DNA from 3 places in the Nostoc sp. DedQUE04 genome. Region 1 is predicted to be linked to each of the others. Evidence: predicted binding sites of a transcription regulator. Region 1 holds the regulator's gene; each other region holds the start of a gene.
The links. Region 1 encodes HrcA, which represses chaperone genes, less so after heat shock. Its sites were predicted from a motif close to TTAGCACTCNNGANTCNNGAGTGCTAA; they were not measured.

Region 1 (6,876 bases):
GCAGATGGAGGGACAATTTCCGATGAAGTCAAAATGGTGGTTTCTGCCAGCAATCCTTGGGGATTCAACAATAAGGATATGATTTGACTGTTATAAAGTTGTTCTGGTAACTCTAACCCTTGCCATTTTGCTACGATGGGAAGATTCAAGAAAGCTACAGCTAATCCCCCTTTGAGCCGTTCTTTGGCAGCTTTTTGATATTCGGGTGAGCTAGTCAAATTCAGATCGGGCGCTTGGACGTTATTGATAGCATCTTTTAGTACTTTGGGATCGTTGGCAAATAAGACAAAGTTTTCACCGACAACAGAACCAGCAAGCAAGTCTTGTTCTGGTTGAGAATTGTCAGAAATCAGTTTTACACCTTTATATTGTTCAACAGCTAAGGTTGCACCAGCTAAGGCTCGTTTGGAAAACAACAATTCGACAAACTCGCGACTTTTCTCTGGTTGCTTGGTTGTTAATGCTAACAGATATCCTGGCTGCTGTCCGTTTTCTGGATTGCGATCGATATCTAAGGTAGTAATAGCTAATGTAATTTCGTCCCCTAACCAGGGTTGAATGTCTTGTTTGTAATCTATGCCACTCTTGGCGAATAAACTGGTTTTGAGTTTAGATAGTTCTTCTTCGCGCTCCAACGCCTGCAAACGGTCAGGATTGGTCAATAATGAAACCATTGCAGGAGAAAGTTTCGACACGAATATGGCTGCACCAGGCCCAGAGCTAGAAGCAATGAGGTTAGCCGGACTTTTAGCGAAAAACCAGTAAAAGCCTGCGATCGCAATTACTAGCAGGGCGATCGCCCCAGCGACGATAAAACCGATAAATGAACGTTGCCTATTCACATTAAACCTATTAAAAAAGACGGTTTACAGCCATTTAAGCAGAAAGCCTAGCAGAATTAATCAACCTTCTTGAGAATGGATACTCATGCAAAGGCAGAGATTTTCTGTCACCATAAATAGGATTAAGACTGTTTATCGGGAATTCTTTTAGTCAACCCATGAACCAAATTAGTGTAGAAGAACTGGCGCAACGTCTTTCTTCTAGTGATGTAAGTATTCAGCTAGTAGATGTGCGTGAACCAGAAGAATTGGCGATCGCTAGCATTGAGGGCTTTGTTAACCTACCTTTAAGTCAATTTGCCGAATGGGGAGATCGAGTACCGACCCTCTTCAATCCCGAAGCCGAAACCTTGGTGTTATGCCACCACGGCATCCGCTCTGCCCAAATGTGCCAGTGGTTGATTGCTCAAGGTTTTACAAATGTGCAAAATATTTCGGGTGGTATTGATGCCTATTCCCAATTAGTAGACTCTTCAATTCCCCAGTATTAGCTTATGCTCGGATAGATCATTCAGATGGAACTTACTCTTCCATCTGAATTTTGCTATGCTAAACATAGAAGTACATCTATTTAGAGGCTTGCCGGAAAGTTTGAAATTTGGGCATCACCTACATCTGCATAAAAATGTTGGATTGCTCTAAATTACAGTTCGGCAGTAACCCCTGAAGAAAATACGTATCTAATAATACTGTTGCAAGCATAAATTTATGCAAAAGTACGGTTAGAAAAAAGCATCGGAGGGGTACATTATAACTAGCAGCTTTTGCAAAAAAATTGAGCTACTAGTTCAACCCTAATCTTAAAAAATGCTTTGTATATAAACTTTAAAAATACTTATCATAATATAGTTATATAATTTGATATCTTAATAAATTATTAATATTTTCTGTTTCGATTAAATCCACAAATTTTTTGAGAGTTTGATTAAAATCTGCCTTCAGCAAAACATACCATAATGGAAGTTCAGTTAACAAATCGACAACAGCATATACTTTGGGCAACGGTACGTCACTACATTGCTACGGCAGAGCCAGTTGGTTCAAAGGCTTTGGTTGAGGAGTACGATCTGGGTGTAAGCTCGGCGACAATTCGCAATGTCATGGGTGTTTTAGAAAAGTCTGGATTGCTCTACCAACCACACGCTTCTGCTGGACGTGTACCTTCAGATTCGGGCTATCGCATTTATGTTGACCAGCTAATTACGCCTTCTCTGCGGTCGCGCAGCGTGTCGCAGACAGACGCTACGCGGAGCTTGCTTCCACAAAGTGCTACGGAAATTTTAGGGCGAGAAGTAGAGGTGGCATTGCAAAAGCAGCTACAGTGGCAAGATCGGAGTTTAGAAACCCTACTGCAAGGAGCCGCGCAGATTTTAGCAACCTTGAGTGGTTGTATTAGCTTGATTACTATACCGCAAACGACCACAGCGCTATTGCGACATCTGCAATTAATGCAAATTGAAGCCGGACGGATTATGCTGATTGTGGTGACAGATGGTTATGAGACACATTCTAAATTGATGGATTTGTCGCTAACACCAGAAGAAAGCCAACGGGATTCAGAGGTAATAGATCGCGAGTTGCAGATTGTTTCTAACTTTTTGAATAGTCACCTGCGGGGGCGAAGTCTGTTGGAATTAGGCCACCTCAACTGGAGCGAACTAGATCAAGAATTCCAACGCTACGGGGAATTTTTGAAAAACTCAGTTGCCGAATTGACTCGTCGCACTCTTGCACCGACTGCAACCCAAATTATGGTTCGGGGTGTGTCAGAAGTTTTGCGCCAGCCAGAATTTTCCCAGTTACAGCAAGTACAAACAATTATCCACCTGCTGGAAGAAGAACAAGACCAACTGTGGCGATTAATATTTGAAGAACCAGAACTAGAGGATGGTGGAAAACCAAAAGTAACGGTTCGCATTGGCGCAGAAAATCCATTAGAACCGATACGCACCTGCACCTTGATTTCTTCTAACTATCGCCGAGGTTCGATACCCGTAGGAAGTGTAGGAGTTTTGGGGCCAACGCGTCTAGATTATGAAAGTGCGATCGCAGTAGTAGCATCTGCTGCTGATTATCTCTCAGAAGCTTTCAGTTATTTCAATCCTTAATTAGCGGTTAATCTTTAGGAACAAGCCGCTACGCCTCTAGGGGAGGAAACAATACCACATAGCAAGCACATAGCCGTATTTGTAACGGCAAAATCAATAATTAATACTACTTAAATCTTTCATGCTTAGAAAAATTGCCTTTAGTCTACTGTGGCTGGGATTTGTTGTCTATGGTTTTTTTCTCGCACCTCCTGAGCAACCTGGTACATTCGAGTTAATTAAAAACCTTTCTATTGGCCAGTGGCAAGGCGTTAACCCGTTAGTCATAGCATTATTCAACCTCATGGGCATCTGGCCTCTTATTTACAGCGCAGTAGTTTTTATTGATGGTAGAGGACAAAAAATACCTGCTTGGCTGTTTGCTACTGTCTCTTTCGGAGTTGGTGCTTTTGCATTTTTGCCGTACTTAGCCTTTAGAGAACCAAATAATCAGTTTGTCGGTAAAAAGAATACCTTCCTCAAGCTGTTAGATTCTCGTGTGACTGGGGTTGTCTTGATGGTAGCCACGGTTATTCTAGCTGTCTATGGTTTAAGAGGAGGAGATTGGAGTAATTTTGTGCAACAGTGGCAAACCAACCGCTTCATCAATGTGATGAGTTTAGATTTCTGTCTACTTTGCCTATTATTCCCAGCTGTGCTAGGGGATGATATGGCGCGTCGTGATTGGAAAAATCCACAGATATTCTGGCTAATAGCGTTGATACCGCTATTAGGGCCATTGATTTATTTGTGTGTACGTCCACCTCTACCAGACGTAGGTGTTGAGGCAATACGCAGTCAGCAAACAGCTGCAAATTAAAGCACTTTTTAATTCCTAATTAAAGACAGTTTCAGTTGGGGACTAAATCTCCAACTGAAACAAAAATCACGTATATATTTACCCCTATTTTTCAACAAGCTAAGGGCAGCGTTCTACAAAAAGGTGGATTTAGACGCAAAAAATACGAACTATAAATTAGTAATTATGTTAAATGCACCCATCTAAAAATGATCAATAGAAAAGTTGCATTGTGGTTACTATGGCTTGGATTTATCGCCTATATCTTACTGTTAGCACCGCCCTTGCATTTACAGGAAACCCTAATTCTGCTGAAAAATATATTTACTCTTCAGTGGCTTGACATAAATCCAATTATCCTTTCCTTGTTTTCTTTAGTCGGGATCTGGTTACTAATTTACAGTGGTTTGTTGTTCATTGATGGCAGAATGCAACGAATTCCTTTTTGGCCTTTTGCCTTGGCATCAGTCGGATCGGGAGTGCTTGGTTTATTACCATATTTGGCTTTTCGCGAACAAAATCAAGAATTTTCTGGACAAAAGGATACTTTTTTACGACTGCTAGATTCTCGTTTTTTTGGGATTGTTTTGAGTTTAAGTACTGTTGGCTTGCTCACCTATGGGTTTGTCTTAGGTGACTGGGGAGATTTTGTGCAGCAGTTTCAAGGCGATCGCTTTATTAATGGCATGAGCTTGGCATTTTGCCTTTTTTGTCTTTTATTCCCCACAATCCTTGGCGATGATATGGCTCGTCATCACTGGAATAATCCCCAGGTGTTTTGGGCAATAGCGTTTGTCCCGCTACTCGGCCCACTTGTTTATCTTTGCTTGCGCCCGCCCTTACCATCAACTATTCGTGAAGAATCGTTGATAGCTAATCGGTAGTAAATTTCTTCTATTGATCGCCAAGGTTCACTGCCAGAAAGAAGTGTGGGAGTTTTGGGGGCAATGCACCTAGATGATAAAAGTGTAGAGCCTCCCTTTTTTCAGTGAATTGGGGACTTTCTGTTGTGGGTGCGTAAATCCCAAGAGAAAATTTTTTCTGAAAGTACTTTACAAAACGCAATAAATTCTTTAAGATGTGTAACAGGTAGTCAAACCTACCTAAATTCATCTGCAAATAATCGCATTTATAAAACAATGACAACAACCATCCAACAGCGCCAAAGCGCCAATGTATGGGATCGATTCTGCGAATGGATCACCAGCACCAATAACCGGATCTACATCGGTTGGTTCGGCGTAGTCATGATCCCCACCTTGCTAGCCGCCACCGCTTGCTTCGTAATCGCCTTCATCGCTGCTCCTCCAGTAGACATCGATGGTATCCGCGAACCAGTAGCAGGTTCTTTGATCTACGGAAACAACATCATCTCCGGTGCAGTAGTACCTTCCTCCAACGCCATCGGTTTGCACTTCTACCCAATTTGGGAAGCAGCATCTCTTGACGAGTGGTTGTACAACGGCGGTCCTTACCAGTTGGTAATTTTCCACTTCCTGATTGGCGTATTCTGCTACATGGGTCGTGAATGGGAATTATCCTACCGTTTAGGAATGCGTCCTTGGATTGCAATTGCCTATTCAGCACCAGTAGCAGCAGCAAGCGCAGTATTCTTGGTATACCCCATCGGACAAGGTTCATTCTCTGACGGTATGCCCTTGGGAATAAGTGGAACCTTCAACTTCATGATCGTGTTCCAAGCAGAACACAACATCTTGATGCACCCCTTCCACCAATTAGGTGTAGCTGGTGTATTCGGCGGAAGTTTGTTCTCTGCAATGCACGGATCTTTGGTAACTTCCTCCTTGGTTCGTGAAACCACCGAAACCGAATCTCAAAACTACGGTTACAAGTTCGGTCAAGAAGAAGAAACCTACAACATCGTTGCGGCTCACGGCTACTTCGGTCGGTTAATCTTCCAATACGCTTCCTTCAACAACAGCCGTTCGCTGCACTTCTTCCTCGCAGCATGGCCTGTAATCGGAATCTGGTTCACCGCCTTGGGTGTAAGCACAATGGCGTTCAACTTGAACGGTTTCAACTTCAACCAGTCAATCATTGACTCTGAAGGTCGTGTGATTTCAACTTGGGCGGATGTAATCAACCGCGCTAACCTGGGTATGGAAGTTATGCACGAGCGTAATGCTCACAACTTCCCTCTGGATTTGGCTGCTGGCGATTCTGCTCCTGTAGCAATAAGCGCTCCTGCTATCAACGGTTAATTCTGAAGTTTAGCTAAATAAGAAAGCGCCCTCCGTTACCAGAGGGCGCTTTCTTATTTGTATAGGTAAAGGCTATACGTCAAACATTCCAAGTGCCAAAGCATAAAAATTAACTTTTGCACAAACTCTAGGTAAAATACATAAGCCTCATCCTTTTTCTTTAAGATCATGGGCAACACTTTTGGTCATCTATTTCGTATAACTACTTTTGGTGAATCTCACGGTGGCGGTGTGGGGGTTGTGATTGATGGTTGTCCTCCACAACTAGAAATTTCGGCAGAAGAAATCCAAGTAGAATTAGATAGAAGGCGTCCAGGACAAAGTAAAATTACGACACCTCGCAAAGAAGCCGATACCTGCGAGATTTTATCGGGTGTATTTGAAGGCAAAACACTAGGAACGCCTATAGGGATTTTGGTACGGAACAAGGACACTCGATCGCAAGACTACGACGAAATGGCCGAGAAGTATCGCCCTTCTCATGCGGATGCAACTTATGATGCAAAATATGGCATTCGCAATTGGCAAGGCGGGGGTAGGTCGTCAGCGCGTGAGACAATTGGCAGAGTAGCAGCAGGTGCGATCGCTAAAAAAATTCTCCGTCAAGTTGCCAATGTTGAAGTTATCGGTTATGTGAAGCGGATCAAGGATCTAGAAGGTGTAGTCGATCCAAATACCGTTACCTTAGAACAAGTGGAAAGCAACATCGTGCGCTGTCCCGATGCTGAATGTAGCGATCGCATGATTGAATTAATTGAGCAAGTTGGGAGGCAAGGTGATTCTATCGGCGGTGTTGTAGAATGTGTAGCGCGTAACGTGCCGAAAGGTTTGGGCGAACCAGTATTTGATAAATTGGAAGCTGATATCGCTAAAGGTGTGATGTCTCTCCCGGCTAGCAAAGGCTTTGAAATTGGTTCCGGTTTTGG
Region 2 (6,876 bases), on a different contig from region 1:
CACTTCCTCTTTCATGGATTTTGTCATACGTAAGTTCATCTTCTCAGTCAGAGGTTCTTCCCTGTCAGTTTTGAAACCATAATTTTTAATATCTGGATTACCGCGATTATCTTTAGACACTTTACGTTACTTAATAAAGCTGTACTAATGTGGAAGCGTATTGAATAATGATTAATTGGTGGATGAAACTTTCTGAGGGTATGCATCCACCGATTCCCACTTTTACAAGAGGTAACTCTATTTTATGTTTACGCGCACAGAATTAGAAGTTAAAAGCTTGAGAGCGTTACGCGATTTATGTCTGATACAGTACGGCATCCAAGCAATAGGAAACCCTGCCGATAAGGCATCCTACATTAATGCACTCCTAACTTTCCCTGTTATAGCCTGCAAGCAAGTGTCAGAAAATAAAGGATTGAAGCCTCCTATGCTTTCTCAAGTAGAAGCGCTAGAAGCGACACTAGAAGCTATGGGAACACCGACACCAGAGCAGTCAGCATTGCTCAAGGTGACGATGGAGGGAAGGAAGTTAGAGTACCCTGCACGTTACAGTCAAGAGAAACTGTTTGGACTCTATCGGGTTAAATGGCATTTGGATACAGCATTAGAGATATTGGGAATGCTTTAAATGCTTTAGATGATGAATTAGCGATGTCTACGACGAGCTTCTCTACGAGACGCTACGCGTAGCAAGATCCCAAAGGGTACGCTTACGCACAAAACCCGTACAAAAAATAATAGAGTACAAACCGTGAAAGGTTCATACTCCATTAAAGGGGAGAGAGCAGGACATAAGCCGGGTTCTGTTCTCTTGCGAGGGCAGTTATCTATCTGGGACGTTTGTTACCAAACGCCTCAAGCGGCTCTCATTGAGCGGAACTGGTAAAAGACCAACCATAGTTCCTATCGCCTTGCTCCCAACCGGGGTTTACCGAGCCAGCACCTCTCGATGCTGCTGGTGCGCTCTTACCGCACCTTTGCACCCTTACCAAACAATTTTGAATTTTGGATTTTGGATTTTAGATTCAATCCAAAATTTAAAATCTAAAATCTAAAATTGATTGGCGGTATCTTTCTGTGGCACTATCCTCACGATCGCTCGCACTGGACGTTATCCAGCAAGTTTGGTCTTTCGGGAGTCCGGACTTTCCTCAAACCAGTAACTATGACCGATCTGCAACCGCCTGCGCCTACTCTCTCCTTAAATCCAGTGTACCCGGTTAACACAAGGGGTTGACAGGTTATTACTTTTTTTTATTCCAAGGTAGAGCGTAAGTCCAAGGTAGTTTCCTGACTGTGAAAGGACAATTGATAATGCTAATAGGAGGAAAATCACGACCTGGAGCTAGACCTAGACGCACTTCAGATATCCTCAACACTAATTGCAGGGAAAAATCCAACTCTTTTTTTCTGTTAATAAAATCGTTGTACAACTTTTTTTGCCCTTTTTGTAGCCCATTGATATCAATTAGTGGTTTTTTTGCTAAATAGGTTCCAGCTACTTGATCGCGCTGGAAAACATCTTCTGCTGTCACTGTTTCAGAAAGTGTTTTCTTGGGAGCAATCAGGCTAGGACTTTGGGGTACTGCTAAGTCGCGGGTTAAGTCTGGTGATTTCCGAATTACGCGGCGCGATTGCTTACTATGTTCAACAACTAAAGAACTATTGTCCCAGTCAACGTATACGGCAACATTATCTGATTTATTTTCAATGCTAATTCCTAAATCTTTCAAATCGTCAATTGGGTATGAAGATTTGAGTTTAAAGGAAATTCCAATTTTATCGTCGAGATTTTGTTCTTTGAGTTGTTCGTCAACAGTTCCTTTTTTAAACTCAAATTTTACTTGATCATCGATGGATTCAATCATGCGGTTGAAAACATAAGAGACACCGATAATATAAATCGTCAAAACTACTAAATTTTGGTCGCTACTCCTCATAACTCAAAAATCTTAACTCCCGGTGCTAATGAATATATATTTGACTCATCGCTAATCTACAATTTTTAATTGCGCTTGATTACTACAGAATTTTGCAGCCACCCTCTTCGCCAAAAAAATAATAGCAAACTAAATGCGATCGCTAACATCAATGCCCAGCAAAGTGGATAGCCCCAATACCAATTCAACTCAGGCATATTATATGGTGATTTCTCTGTATTGAAATTCATACCATATATTCCGGCCACAAAAGTCAGGGGAATAAAGATCGTTGAAACTATCGTTAGTACCTTCATGATTTCATTCATTTTATTACTTACTGCCGAAAGGTACACATCCATTAATCCAGATGATAGTTCTCGATAAGTTTCTACCATATCCATCACTTGTACAGTATGGTCATAACAATCTCGCAGGTAGATTCGTACTTCTTCAGAAATCAAATCGGGAGCATCTCGAATTAAGGAATTAATTGCATCCCGCTGGGGCCAGATAGCACGACGTAGTTGCAGTAATTCTCGTCTAATTTGATAAATATTTTGCAGTGTTTGGGGAGTAGGTTTAACTATTACTTCCTCCTCTAACTCTTCGATTCGCTCGCCATAAAGCTCCAGGACTGGGAAAAAGCCATCAATAATTGCATCTAATAGAGCATAAGCTAAATAATCTGCTCCCTGTTTACGGATGATACCTTTGTTTTTTTCAATTCGCGATCGCACCGCTTCAAAGCAATCATGTTCTGGTTCCTCTTGTACTGTCAGTAGATAATTTTTTCCTAATATCAAACTCACTTGTTCGCTATAAAAACCACATGTTCTTTCCTTTGGTACTACCATCCGGGCAATGAAAAGTAATTGATCTTCATAATCCTCTGTTTTAGGACGCTCCGGTACATTAACTACATCTTCTAAAACTAGAGGATGTAACTTAAAAATGTTACCCAATCGTTGTAATATATCTTGACTACCTAAACCTTGTACATCTACCCAAGAAACCGATTCCGATTCCAGATAAGAGACACACTCCTCTGGAGTTTCTATTTGTTCGCGAATGAAATTGGTTTGGTTATAGTCAATCAAAAAAATTATTGGTGGTGGAGCATCTGCATCAATAAAAATGGTTCCAGGTATAGTCCCTGGTTGGTGATGGAACTCGTCTTCATATAGCTTGGTGAGTATTTTAGGAAGGCGACGTAATTTTCGTGCCATGCAATATTACCTAATAGTCATTTGTCATTGGTCATTGGTCATTTGTCATTTTTCATTAGTAAATAACAAAGGACATAAAAATAACTTACATAACTCAGACGTTATTTTGCAAAAATTAATATAAAGAGGTCATCACCCAGATTTTATCTGACGAATTACGAATTGGTATAACATATTGCCTTTGAATCAGCAATGCTACAAAAAACAGTTTGCCTTGGCAAGACAAACTGTTTAAAAAATATTTATCTGGATCAGCAGAAATTAGAACATACCCATGCCGCCCATGCCACCCATGCCGCCCATACCGCCCATACCGCCCATACCGCCCATATCAGGGGCAGGAGCAGCGGATTTCTTCTCTGGCTTTTCAACAACGATCGCTTCGGTGGTTAAGACCAAACCAGCAATGGAACCAGCGTTTTGCAAAGCTGAACGCACAACTTTGGCAGGGTCGATAATACCAGCAGCAATCAAGTCTTCAAATTCGCCAGTAGCGGCGTTGTAACCAATGTTGAAGTCGCTATCCCGGACTTTCGAGACAATTACAGAACCTTCAGCACCAGCGTTGTCTGCTATTTGGCGCAAGGGGGCTTCTAGCGCTCGTTCGACAATATCAGCCCCAATTCTTTCTTCGTCATTTTCTAGGGTGTTTTTAATCGCTTGTACTGCCTTAGCTAAGTGAATTAAGGTTGTTCCACCACCAGGAACAATACCTTCTTCTACAGCAGCTTTAGTAGCGTTGAGCGCATCCTCAATCCGCAGCTTACGGTCTTTGAGTTCGGTTTCGGTTGCCGCACCCACTTTAATCACTGCCACGCCGCCAGCGAGCTTGGCGATGCGTTCTTGCAGTTTTTCTCGATCGTACTCAGAATCAGTTTCTTCTAACTGTCTGCGAATTTGACCAATCCGCTTTTGTACCTCTGGCTTGGTGACACTACCAGCAACAATTGTGGTGTTTTCTTTGTCAATGGTGATTTTGCGGGCAGTTCCCAACGCTTCTAAAGCAGCCGTATCCAAGCTTAAACCGATTTCTTCAGAAATCAACTGTCCATCGGTGAGAATCGCAATATCTTCTAACAAAGCTTTGCGGCGATCGCCAAACCCAGGCGCTTTAATTCCAGCTACGGCTAGTACACCGCGCGCTTTGTTCACCACCAAAGTTGCCAAAGCATCACCTTCGACATCTTCAGCGATAATTAGCAAAGGCTGACCAGAACGGGCAACTTTTTCTAAAATTGGCACTAAATCTTGGATGCTGCTGATTTTTTTATCTGTCACCAAGATTCGGGCGTTTTCAAATTCGACGATTTGCCGTTCGTTGTTGGTGACGAAGTAGGGAGAAATATAACCCCTGTCAATCTGCATCCCCTCAACTACTTCTAGTTCAGTTGTCAGGGATTTAGATTCTTCAACGGTAATTACACCATCTTTGGTGACTTTTTCCATTGCTTGAGCTAACATTTGACCAACTTCTTCATCGTTACCAGCAGAAACAGTGGCAACTTGAGCGATCGCACTTCCTTCTACTGGCTTGGCTATTTTGGCAATTTCTTCTACCAATGCCTCAATAGTTTTGTCGATCCCGCGTCTCAAGCTCACAGGGTTACTACCTGCCGCAACGTTCTTCAAACCTTCTCTAATTAAGGCTTGTGCTAAAACTGTGGCGGTGGTTGTCCCATCTCCAGCGACATCTTTAGTTTTTGAGGCCACTTCCTGGATGAGTCTTGCACCAGTATTTTCCAAAGGATCTTCTAATTCAATTTCCTTGGCAACAGTGATACCATCGTTGACAATTTGAGGTGCGCCAAATTTTTTCTCTAAAAGGACATTGCGACCTTTGGGCCCCAAGGTGATTTTTACGGCATCGGCAAGGGCGTTAACACCCCTTTCTAGAGATCGCCGCGATTCCTCGTCAAATGCAATAATTTTCGCCATGTTTGATTTCTCCAGCGCTTCCATTAGACAATTTAGCACTCACAGCGCCAGAGTGCTAATCTCTCAAGCGGCTCAAGTTACAAATGGAAATAAAAAAATTGATTAATATACAGGTGATGCTCATATTAGATACTGGCAGTAATGCTTGAATTGGGAGATGAATCTAGACAACTCCCTTAAGTCCCTTGGTATTGCCGACCCTAGCGGCACCGGCTGGTTGGCAGTAGTATTTACGTTCCTCTTGGCTTGGCTTGTAACTTGGCGTTTAATTCCGACAGTACGCAAATTCGCCTTGCGGGTAGGTTGGGCTGACCAACCCAACGCACGGCGACTCAACCGAGAACCTTTACCCAATGCCGGGGGGCTGGCTATCTACGCGGGCGTGATTGCCGCGCTGGTATTAGCTAGCCTTTTACGACCGATCGAACTCCAAAACGTATTGGCTCAGGTGCTCACTATTCTGTTGGGGGGTTCGATATTAGTCCTGGTGGGCTTTATTGACGATCAGTTTGGCTTACCGCCCTCTGTGCGATTGTGGGCGCAAATTGTCACAGCACTGTTACTGGTAGCTAATGGTATCAGTGTCAAAGTCCTGTTTGGCACTCCCATCGACTCGCTTCTGTCCATGTTGCTAACAGTACTATGGGTAGTAGGGATTACCAACGCCATCAATTTGATGGATGGTATGGATGGCTTGGCAGGAGGAATTAGCTTTATCACCGCCATGAGTTTGTTGGGCGTTGCAGCTCAATTTAACAATCGTGCGGCGGCAATCTTAGTTCTCGCAGCTTTGGGAGGTGCTGCACTAGGATTTTTGCGCCATAATTTCCATCCATCACGAATTATTATGGGTGATGCCGGAGCATACTTTTTTGGTTATGTGTTGGCAGCAACTAGTATTTTAGGGAAACTGCAACAAAACACAATTTATGCCCTAATTCCCACGGTTTTATTTCTATTATTACCGGTGCTAGATACCACTCAAGTATTTGTGCGGCGGCTACTAGCAGGAAATAACCCTCTGAGTACTCCTGGCAAAGACCACCTGCACCACCGCTTACTTGCTTGGGGACTCTCCCAGCGCCATGCTGCATTTACCCTTTGGTCAATTACCTTAGTTTTCAACTTGCTAGCGATGAGAATACAAGGTATGAGTTTGGCTGTGATGCTGACAACCGCCAGTAGTATTATCCTACTTTTGGGCTTTACAGTCTGGCAAAGGATACGCCAACAGCCTTAGTTGCTTGTAGGGTCGGCATTGCAGTGCTAGCCCTACTATGTTTATTCAATTCACCAAAAATTCAAGCTTGAGTTAAATTGTCTTGCAGCCAAACAACTAAATCTCCTTCTGTGGAAAAATCCAACAGTGCCTCGGCTAGATTTTCAAGCTGTTCGATAGATAACTGGCTGATGCGCTCTGACAATTGCGGATTCAAATTACCAATGCGTCGTCGTAACTGGCGCATGACTAGCTCTAGAGTTGTTTCCTGCTTGAGTTCCTCATAAAGTCTAGTCGTTTTGATATCAAAATCACCGAGTCCAAACATTTTTACCAACTCCTGACGACTGATACGCGGTAGTTTGTAAACTACAATTGTTTCTATTAAATCTATCACTTTTTTTTGAAGTGCTTTATCGCTCAGTTCCGAACGTGTCTTTGTAATCAAACTTTTGACTAATATGGGAGTTTGTTTTTTATTTACAATTACTAATTTGATAATACCAACTCCTAAGGAATATTCAGTTACTTCTCCAAGCTCGTTTAGATATAGCCTCGTTACAAGTTGGCTTTC
Region 3 (6,876 bases), on a different contig from region 1:
ATCGTGCTGTCCCTAAAAAACTTTTCTCGACTCGATCAGTCAGATAAAAAAGCTGTTAATATTCATGAAGGAATTGAAAGTACTTTATTACTTTTAAATCATCGACTACAACCAAAAATTGAGATTATTAAAAAGTATGGAAATCTCCCACCAGTTCAATGTTATCCAGCACAATTAAACCAAGTATTCATGAATATCCTTAGTAATGGCATTGATGCTTTACTAGAGCTAGATAATCAGATCCAAAAGCAAATTGTAATTCAAACTGAAGTAACTCAATTAGAAACAGTCATAATTACATTTAGAGATAACGGTAATGGAATAGATTCTGAAATTAAAAGCAAGATATTCGATCCTTTTTTTACAACTAAACCCATCAACAAAGGAACGGGACTAGGTTTAGCAATTAGCCATCAAATTATTGAGAAACATCAGGGAAATATCCAGCTAAAGTCTGAACTTGCTCATGGAACGGAATTTACGATCGAAATTCCAATAGCATTACCTGTGAATCATAAAAGCAACACTTGAATTAAGATTTCACCGAAGAATTATTCTCCAAAGTGTTTATTCATTTTTCAACAAAGTTAACTTATAAGTTAATAAGTTTATAATCCACTTAAATGCGATCGCACTTTTTTATAGGAATCCATAATTCATCTCATCGCATCTTAATGATGAATTATGAATCATTTGCTACCATTTGCGTGCATAGGATGAGTAACGCTAGTCTTAAAAGAAGTAGTGCAAAGCCAAACCCTCATCCCAGAAGTCGAATAGGAAGCTAGAATGGCAATTCCAAATAAACAAGTAAAATCTAATACTGATATTTTAAATAATAGACGCACCCAAACTCGCATCCAGGTTCGTATTCCTAAAGACTTGCATGAGGAACCAGTCATTTCACGACTGGTTTCTCACTATGGGATCACAGTAATTATTGCTACTGCCGAGATAAGCGCAAACGTGCCACAATATAGCTGCTTTGATCTGGAACTACGGGGCACTGTTTCCCAGATTGAAAGTGCCTTGACTTACCTGGATGAACTGGATTTAGAAGTTTTGCACCAATCCAGCCCTGAAGAAGATGGTTGGTAAATATTAGTTAGGAGTTAGGAGTTAGGAATTAAAAAATTCATAACTCCTAACTTTTAACTCTTAACTTTGTTTAGGCCATTTGATTTTCAATCGCCCACCGCGCTAGTTCAGTGCGATTGTGGAGATTGGTTTTGCCCAACATATTGGACACATGGCTTTCAACCGTTCGCTGACTAACATTGAGTTCTTCAGCAATTTCACGGTTAGCTAAACCCCTAGCAACAAACTGAACTACTTTCAGTTCGGTTGGGGTTAATTGCACATCGAAGGGAACCTGGATACGGGAACCGTTTTCGCCTCCTTTTGCTTGGTGTTCTTTCCAACGGATAGTTTGTTTCAGCGAGGACTCAACTTGCGCTACGAGTTCTTCTGGTTCAAAGGGCTTGACCATATAAACATCAGCACCTTTGTTCAGACCTTTAACTCGGTCTGCACTTTGTCCCTTAGCTGAAAGGAAAAGAACCGGAATCCAGCTGGTGCGTTCGTTTTGCCGGACTTGTTCCACAAAAGTATATCCGTCCATTTCCGGCATCATCACATCGCAGATGATCATGTCTGGAACATCTTGCTCTAAAATTTCCAGAGCTTCACGTCCATTTTCAGCGGTGATGACTTCATATCCCCGGAATTCTAAGTAATCCTTCACCAGCAAGATGAGGTTAGGGTCATCATCAATCAATAGAAGTCGTTTGTGATCTTTCATGCTGGGCTCTTTCATAGCAGTGGCACTTGTCGCGCTTCGGTCCATCAAAGTCTTGAATATTTATCCTCTATGGTGGGTTATTCGAGATGTTGTCCTTTTTCCTACTTAACTTGCCTTTGCTGTCTCGAAGTCTCAAAAATGCCGAGCACTTTCAATAGACTAGTAGCTCGATAGCAAAAGTCCAGCAAGGATACGTATAGCAGTAGTATCTATAATGCGCTATTATATATCGCTTTGAAAGGGGCGGGGTAAAAAACACTGATTAAATAATAATCTTTCGGACTGACAAGTAAGTATTGGCTTAAAGATGACCCTACCTCAAAACCAACCCGCACTTTCTTAAAGCCTACTGCTATACCATATCCTTTCGTTGTTAAGCCTCTATGAGGTGTTCACAAGAAACTAGGGAAGTTTCAGGCAAAAGATGGATTGAAAACGCATATTCTTCTACCACCTTATTACCTATTCAGTGTTCTCGGACGATCCGCAGAGTAACTTCCGGGTTTGCTTGGCGATACCAGACACCATCAGGGTAAATCACCATTATGGATCTAGAACCAGAAACACGCAAGCAGTTGGCTTTAGTTTTATAGACGCAAATAGAATGACTTTAGTACGGCTCATCGAGTTTTAAATCTTTAAGTCGCTTTTTTAAGTAATCCCAGAATTCCAGACTAGCTCGTTTTGAGCAGCAATTGCCTGGTCAGCGCAAATAAAAATGTCTCGCTGAATTTTTGCAAGTCCTAAACTTTCTACACAATTACTCAGGGTCTTATGTTCTAAAGATTGAGTTTTTTAGGAATTTGATGGTTGGACTGGATCGCTATCACTGTATTGTTACTCATCGAGCGGCTCCCTGATTACAGTTCTATAACAATTTGCAAGCTTTGCAAATAAAGTTGAGTGGAGAATTAAGAGTTATGAAAATTCTTCCCTATTCCCCATTCCCTACTCTCTTCGTAACTTACAGAACAAAACCCGCAAGGTATAAATAATTAAGCATTTATACTTAAGTACATCTATGACCTTCTAGTTCGGGAACCCGTACTCAAGGCATTCTTGCCATTGGACGCCACTTTTCGATAAATTAGCACTCAGGAGTTGAGAGTGCTAAACTCTGGAGAAAATAATTATGGCAGCTTTATCTCTAAGCGTTTCTACAGTTAAACCTTTAGGCGATCGCGTTTTCGTAAAAGTGAGCGCCTCTGAGGAGAAGACCGCAGGTGGTCTGTATTTGCCCGATACCGCCAAGGAAAAGCCCCAAGTAGGGGAAGTAGTGGCTCTTGGCCCTGGCAAGCGTAATGACGATGGAAACCGTCAGGAATTGGAAATTAAAGTCGGTGATAAGGTGCTGTACTCTAAGTACGCTGGCACTGACATCAAGCTCGGCACTGAAGAATATGTACTGCTTTCTGAAAAAGATATTTTAGCAGTTGTTATCTAGTGGTCATTGGTCATTAGTCATTAGCCAATGACAAAGGACAAATGACAAATGACAAATGACGTAGATGCCCTCCGGGCGGCTTCCCGAAGGGTAGAACAAAAGACAAATGACAAATGACAAAGGACAACTAACAATAAATTATGGCAAAGCGCATTATCTACAACGAAAACGCCCGTCGCGCCTTGGAACGAGGCATTGACATCCTGGCTGAGGCTGTAGCTGTTACCCTTGGCCCCAAAGGTCGTAACGTAGTCCTAGAAAAGAAGTTTGGCGCACCGCAAATCGTCAATGACGGTGTAACGATCGCCAAAGAAATCGAATTAGAAGACCACATTGAAAACACTGGTGTAGCTCTGATTCGTCAAGCTGCTTCTAAGACCAATGATGCTGCGGGCGATGGTACTACCACCGCTACCGTATTAGCTCATGCGATCGTCAAAGAAGGCTTGCGGAACGTTGCAGCTGGTGCTAACGCGATTTCACTGAAGCGCGGTATTGACAAAGCTGCCAGCTTCCTGGTAGAAAAAATTGCTGAACACGCCCGTCCAGTGGAAGATTCCAAAGCCATTGCCCAAGTTGGTGCGATCTCGGCTGGTAATGACGAAGAAGTTGGTCAGATGATTGCCCAAGCAATGGACAAGGTGGGCAAAGAAGGCGTAATTTCCCTAGAAGAAGGGAAATCTATGTTCACCGAGTTGGAAATCACTGAAGGGATGCGCTTTGATAAAGGCTACATCTCTCCTTATTTCGCTACCGATGCTGAACGGATGGAAGCGGTTTTTGATGAACCTTTCCTACTGTTGACTGATAAGAAAATCGCTTTGGTGCAAGACCTTGTACCAGTGTTAGAGCAAGTAGCTCGTGCTGGTCGTCCTTTGGTGATTATCGCCGAAGATATTGAAAAAGAAGCTTTGGCAACCTTAGTAGTAAACCGTTTGCGCGGTGTACTCAATGTGGCTGCTGTTAAGGCTCCTGGCTTTGGCGATCGCCGCAAAGCACTATTAGAAGACATTGCCGTTTTAACTGGTGGTCAACTAGTTACCGAAGATGCTGGTTTGAAGCTAGATAACACCAAGCTGGATAGCTTGGGTAAAGCTCGCCGGATCACTATCACCAAGGACAGCACTACAATTGTTGCCGAAGGTAACGAAGCTGCTGTTAAGGCTCGTGTCGAACAGATTCGTCGTCAAATCGATGAAACCGAATCTTCTTACGACAAAGAGAAATTACAAGAGCGTCTTGCTAAACTCTCTGGTGGTGTTGCTGTAGTGAAAGTAGGTGCAGCAACCGAAACCGAAATGAAAGACAAGAAACTGCGCCTAGAAGACGCTATTAACGCCACCAAAGCTGCTGTGGAAGAAGGTATCGTTCCTGGTGGTGGTACAACTCTAGCTCACCTGGCTCCCGACTTGGAAGAGTGGGCAAAGAGCAACCTTAAGGATGAAGAGTTGATTGGTGCTTTGATTGTGGTTCGCGCCTTACCCGCACCTCTGAAGCGGATTGCTGAAAACGCCGGTCAGAATGGTGCTGTTATTGCTGAACGCGTCAAAGAGAAAGACTTCAACATTGGCTACAACGCTGCAACCAACGAGTTTGTTGATTTGTTAGCGGCTGGTATTGTTGACCCTGCTAAGGTGACTCGTTCTGCTCTGCAAAACGCTGCTTCGATTGCTGGTATGGTGTTGACAACCGAATGTATTATAGTTGACAAGCCTGAGCCTAAAGATAGCGCTCCTGCTGGTGCTGGCGCTGGTGGCGGCGACTTCGATTACTAATACGTAGTTACATAATTTGTAAAACAGCTGCTTCCTTTATGGAGGTGGCTGTTTTTTTTGTGTCAAAAGAAGAGGAACAGAGTGAGTTACGACAACGCTTGTAAATATTTAGCTGAACAGTACCCAGCCGAATTTATCCGTTGGCTGCTTGGAGTAGAGGTGCAACAAATTGAAGTCTTAAAAACGGAACTCACGCTTGAACCAATTCGTGCGGATTCTGTGACATTTTTGCAAGCGGCTAACCAAATTTTGCACATTGAATTTCAAACTTTGGCGAAATCTAATCCGGCACTTAATTTCCGAATGCTCGATTATTCTGTGAGGTTGAAGCGGCAATACCGTTGTCCTGTAGTGCAAGTACTAATCTTTTTGCAAGAAACTACTAATGAAATGGCTTTTACTGAAGAATATCGGGACAACACGACGATTCACCAATATCAGGTTGTTCGTCTTTGGGAGCAAGATTCAACACTATTTTTAGTTAATCCGGCGCTGTTACCTTTAGCAAGTTTGACGCGAACTGACTCGCCGCAAACTTTACTGGCACAAGTGGCTGAACAAGTCGCTACAATTCCAGATAGGGAAGAGCGACAAAATATCGCGGGTTGTGTAGAAATTCTGGCAGGTTTGCGGTTTGACAAGGATTTGGTTCGGCAATTTTTACGGGAGGATATTATGAAAGAGTCTGTAATTTATCAAGATATCGTTCAAAAGGAAGCGTTTAAATTGATTAGTCGTTTACTTAAGCGGCGTTTTGGTGATATTGATGGATCATTAGTTGAGCAGGTTCGGAATTTATCTGCCGAACAGTTAGAGAATTTGGGAGAGGAACTGCTTGATTTTTCGGAAATTGCTGATTTGATAGCTTGGCTAGAACAGCAATAGAGAAATTAATAAAGCTGCATCACATTTTAGAGATTGAAGCTGCAAGTAGTTTTCCGCTTTTATCTTGAGCTTGCAATTTTTGAATAATATCCTCAATAATACTATTCAAATCTTTCCGGCGGCGCATAGAGCGTTTCGGGTCAAGTTGACCGTGTTTCAATAATTCTCTAACCTGTTCTCCTAGCTCAGTTAAGTAAAACCTCAGTTGTTCTTCACCCTGTTCGCGTAAAATTTGCCTACATTCAGTTAGGATAAGATCGCCATTTTCAAGAGTTTTACTAGCGTCTGATTGCTTTGGTGTTGCTTCGGACAATTTTTTACTTTTTTGAGCGTTTAAACTGTTCGTTAAACATTTTTCTACAGCCTTGGCAAGTTTGGGATCGGATTCTACTACTTCTGCGATCGCTCTTAATAAATCTGCAATTTGTGATGCTTCCATTATCTACCTACTCTGTGAATAAATTCTTTAGCTAAGTTCAGCATCGATTCGTGAGCATCGCCACCATATTTTTGTTTATATGTTAATTCAATACTCAAATCTAAACTTTCGGCAATTTTTGCTCTTTCTGGAATTTTTGTTTGAAAAACGGCAGGAAAAAAAGGATGCCCGATAATAAAATTTAAATTCTCAGTTTGGGCTAAAGTTCCGTTATAACGTGAAATTAGAGTTCCTACTGGTTTTAGGCTGTGTTCAAAATCTCTGTTAAACTTTTCAATATGGTCAAGTAGTATTTCTAACCCGTGAATTGACATTCGGTTCGGAACACAGGGGATTATACAAGCATTACTAGCTAGAAACGCACTTTTAACTATTGTGTTAATATTTGGGGCACAGTCTATTAAAATGTAGTCATAATTATTCAATAATGGTTTTAGTATTGTACGAAGAAGCTCAACAGGTTTTAAGTTTAAAGAATAATAGCCTGATGGTAAATCTTCCTGGATTTCAAATAGCCTTGGGCTGCTAGGTA

Region 2: the regulator HrcA is predicted to act here: its motif matches at 5,116-5,142, upstream of groL (chaperonin GroEL).
Region 3: the regulator HrcA is predicted to act here: its motif matches at 2,889-2,915, upstream of groES (co-chaperone GroES).

The regions. Positions count from the first base shown of each region.
Region 1 covers NZ_JAVRCA010000023.1:80,639-87,514, reverse strand. Annotated here, with positions in the region: gene RM049_RS17685 (DUF3352 domain-containing protein) at 1-842, opposite strand, end outside; gene RM049_RS17680 (rhodanese-like domain-containing protein) at 1,001-1,333, shown strand; gene RM049_RS17675 (heat-inducible transcriptional repressor HrcA) at 1,799-2,950, shown strand; gene RM049_RS17670 (DUF2834 domain-containing protein) at 3,072-3,749, shown strand; gene RM049_RS17665 (hypothetical protein) at 3,941-4,612, shown strand; gene psbA (photosystem II q(b) protein) at 4,868-5,950, shown strand; gene aroC (chorismate synthase) at 6,119-6,876, shown strand, end outside.
Region 2 covers NZ_JAVRCA010000120.1:3,042-9,917, reverse strand. Annotated here, with positions in the region: gene RM049_RS38545 (hypothetical protein) at 1-120, opposite strand, end outside; gene RM049_RS38540 (hypothetical protein) at 245-628, shown strand; RNA gene rnpB (RNase P RNA component class A) at 777-1,198, opposite strand; gene RM049_RS38530 (hypothetical protein) at 1,245-1,940, opposite strand; gene corA (magnesium/cobalt transporter CorA) at 2,006-3,148, opposite strand; gene groL (chaperonin GroEL) at 3,410-5,083, opposite strand; gene RM049_RS38515 (MraY family glycosyltransferase) at 5,241-6,323, shown strand; gene RM049_RS38510 (Rpn family recombination-promoting nuclease/putative transposase) at 6,385-6,876, opposite strand, start outside.
Region 3 covers NZ_JAVRCA010000060.1:37,547-44,422, reverse strand. Annotated here, with positions in the region: gene RM049_RS30320 (ATP-binding protein) at 1-531, shown strand, start outside; gene RM049_RS30315 (NIL domain-containing protein) at 790-1,098, shown strand; gene RM049_RS30310 (response regulator transcription factor) at 1,169-1,846, opposite strand; gene groES (co-chaperone GroES) at 2,934-3,245, shown strand; gene groL (chaperonin GroEL) at 3,386-5,020, shown strand; gene RM049_RS30295 (DUF4351 domain-containing protein) at 5,102-5,905, shown strand; gene RM049_RS30290 (hypothetical protein) at 5,925-6,344, opposite strand; gene RM049_RS30285 (ParA family protein) at 6,344-6,876, opposite strand, start outside.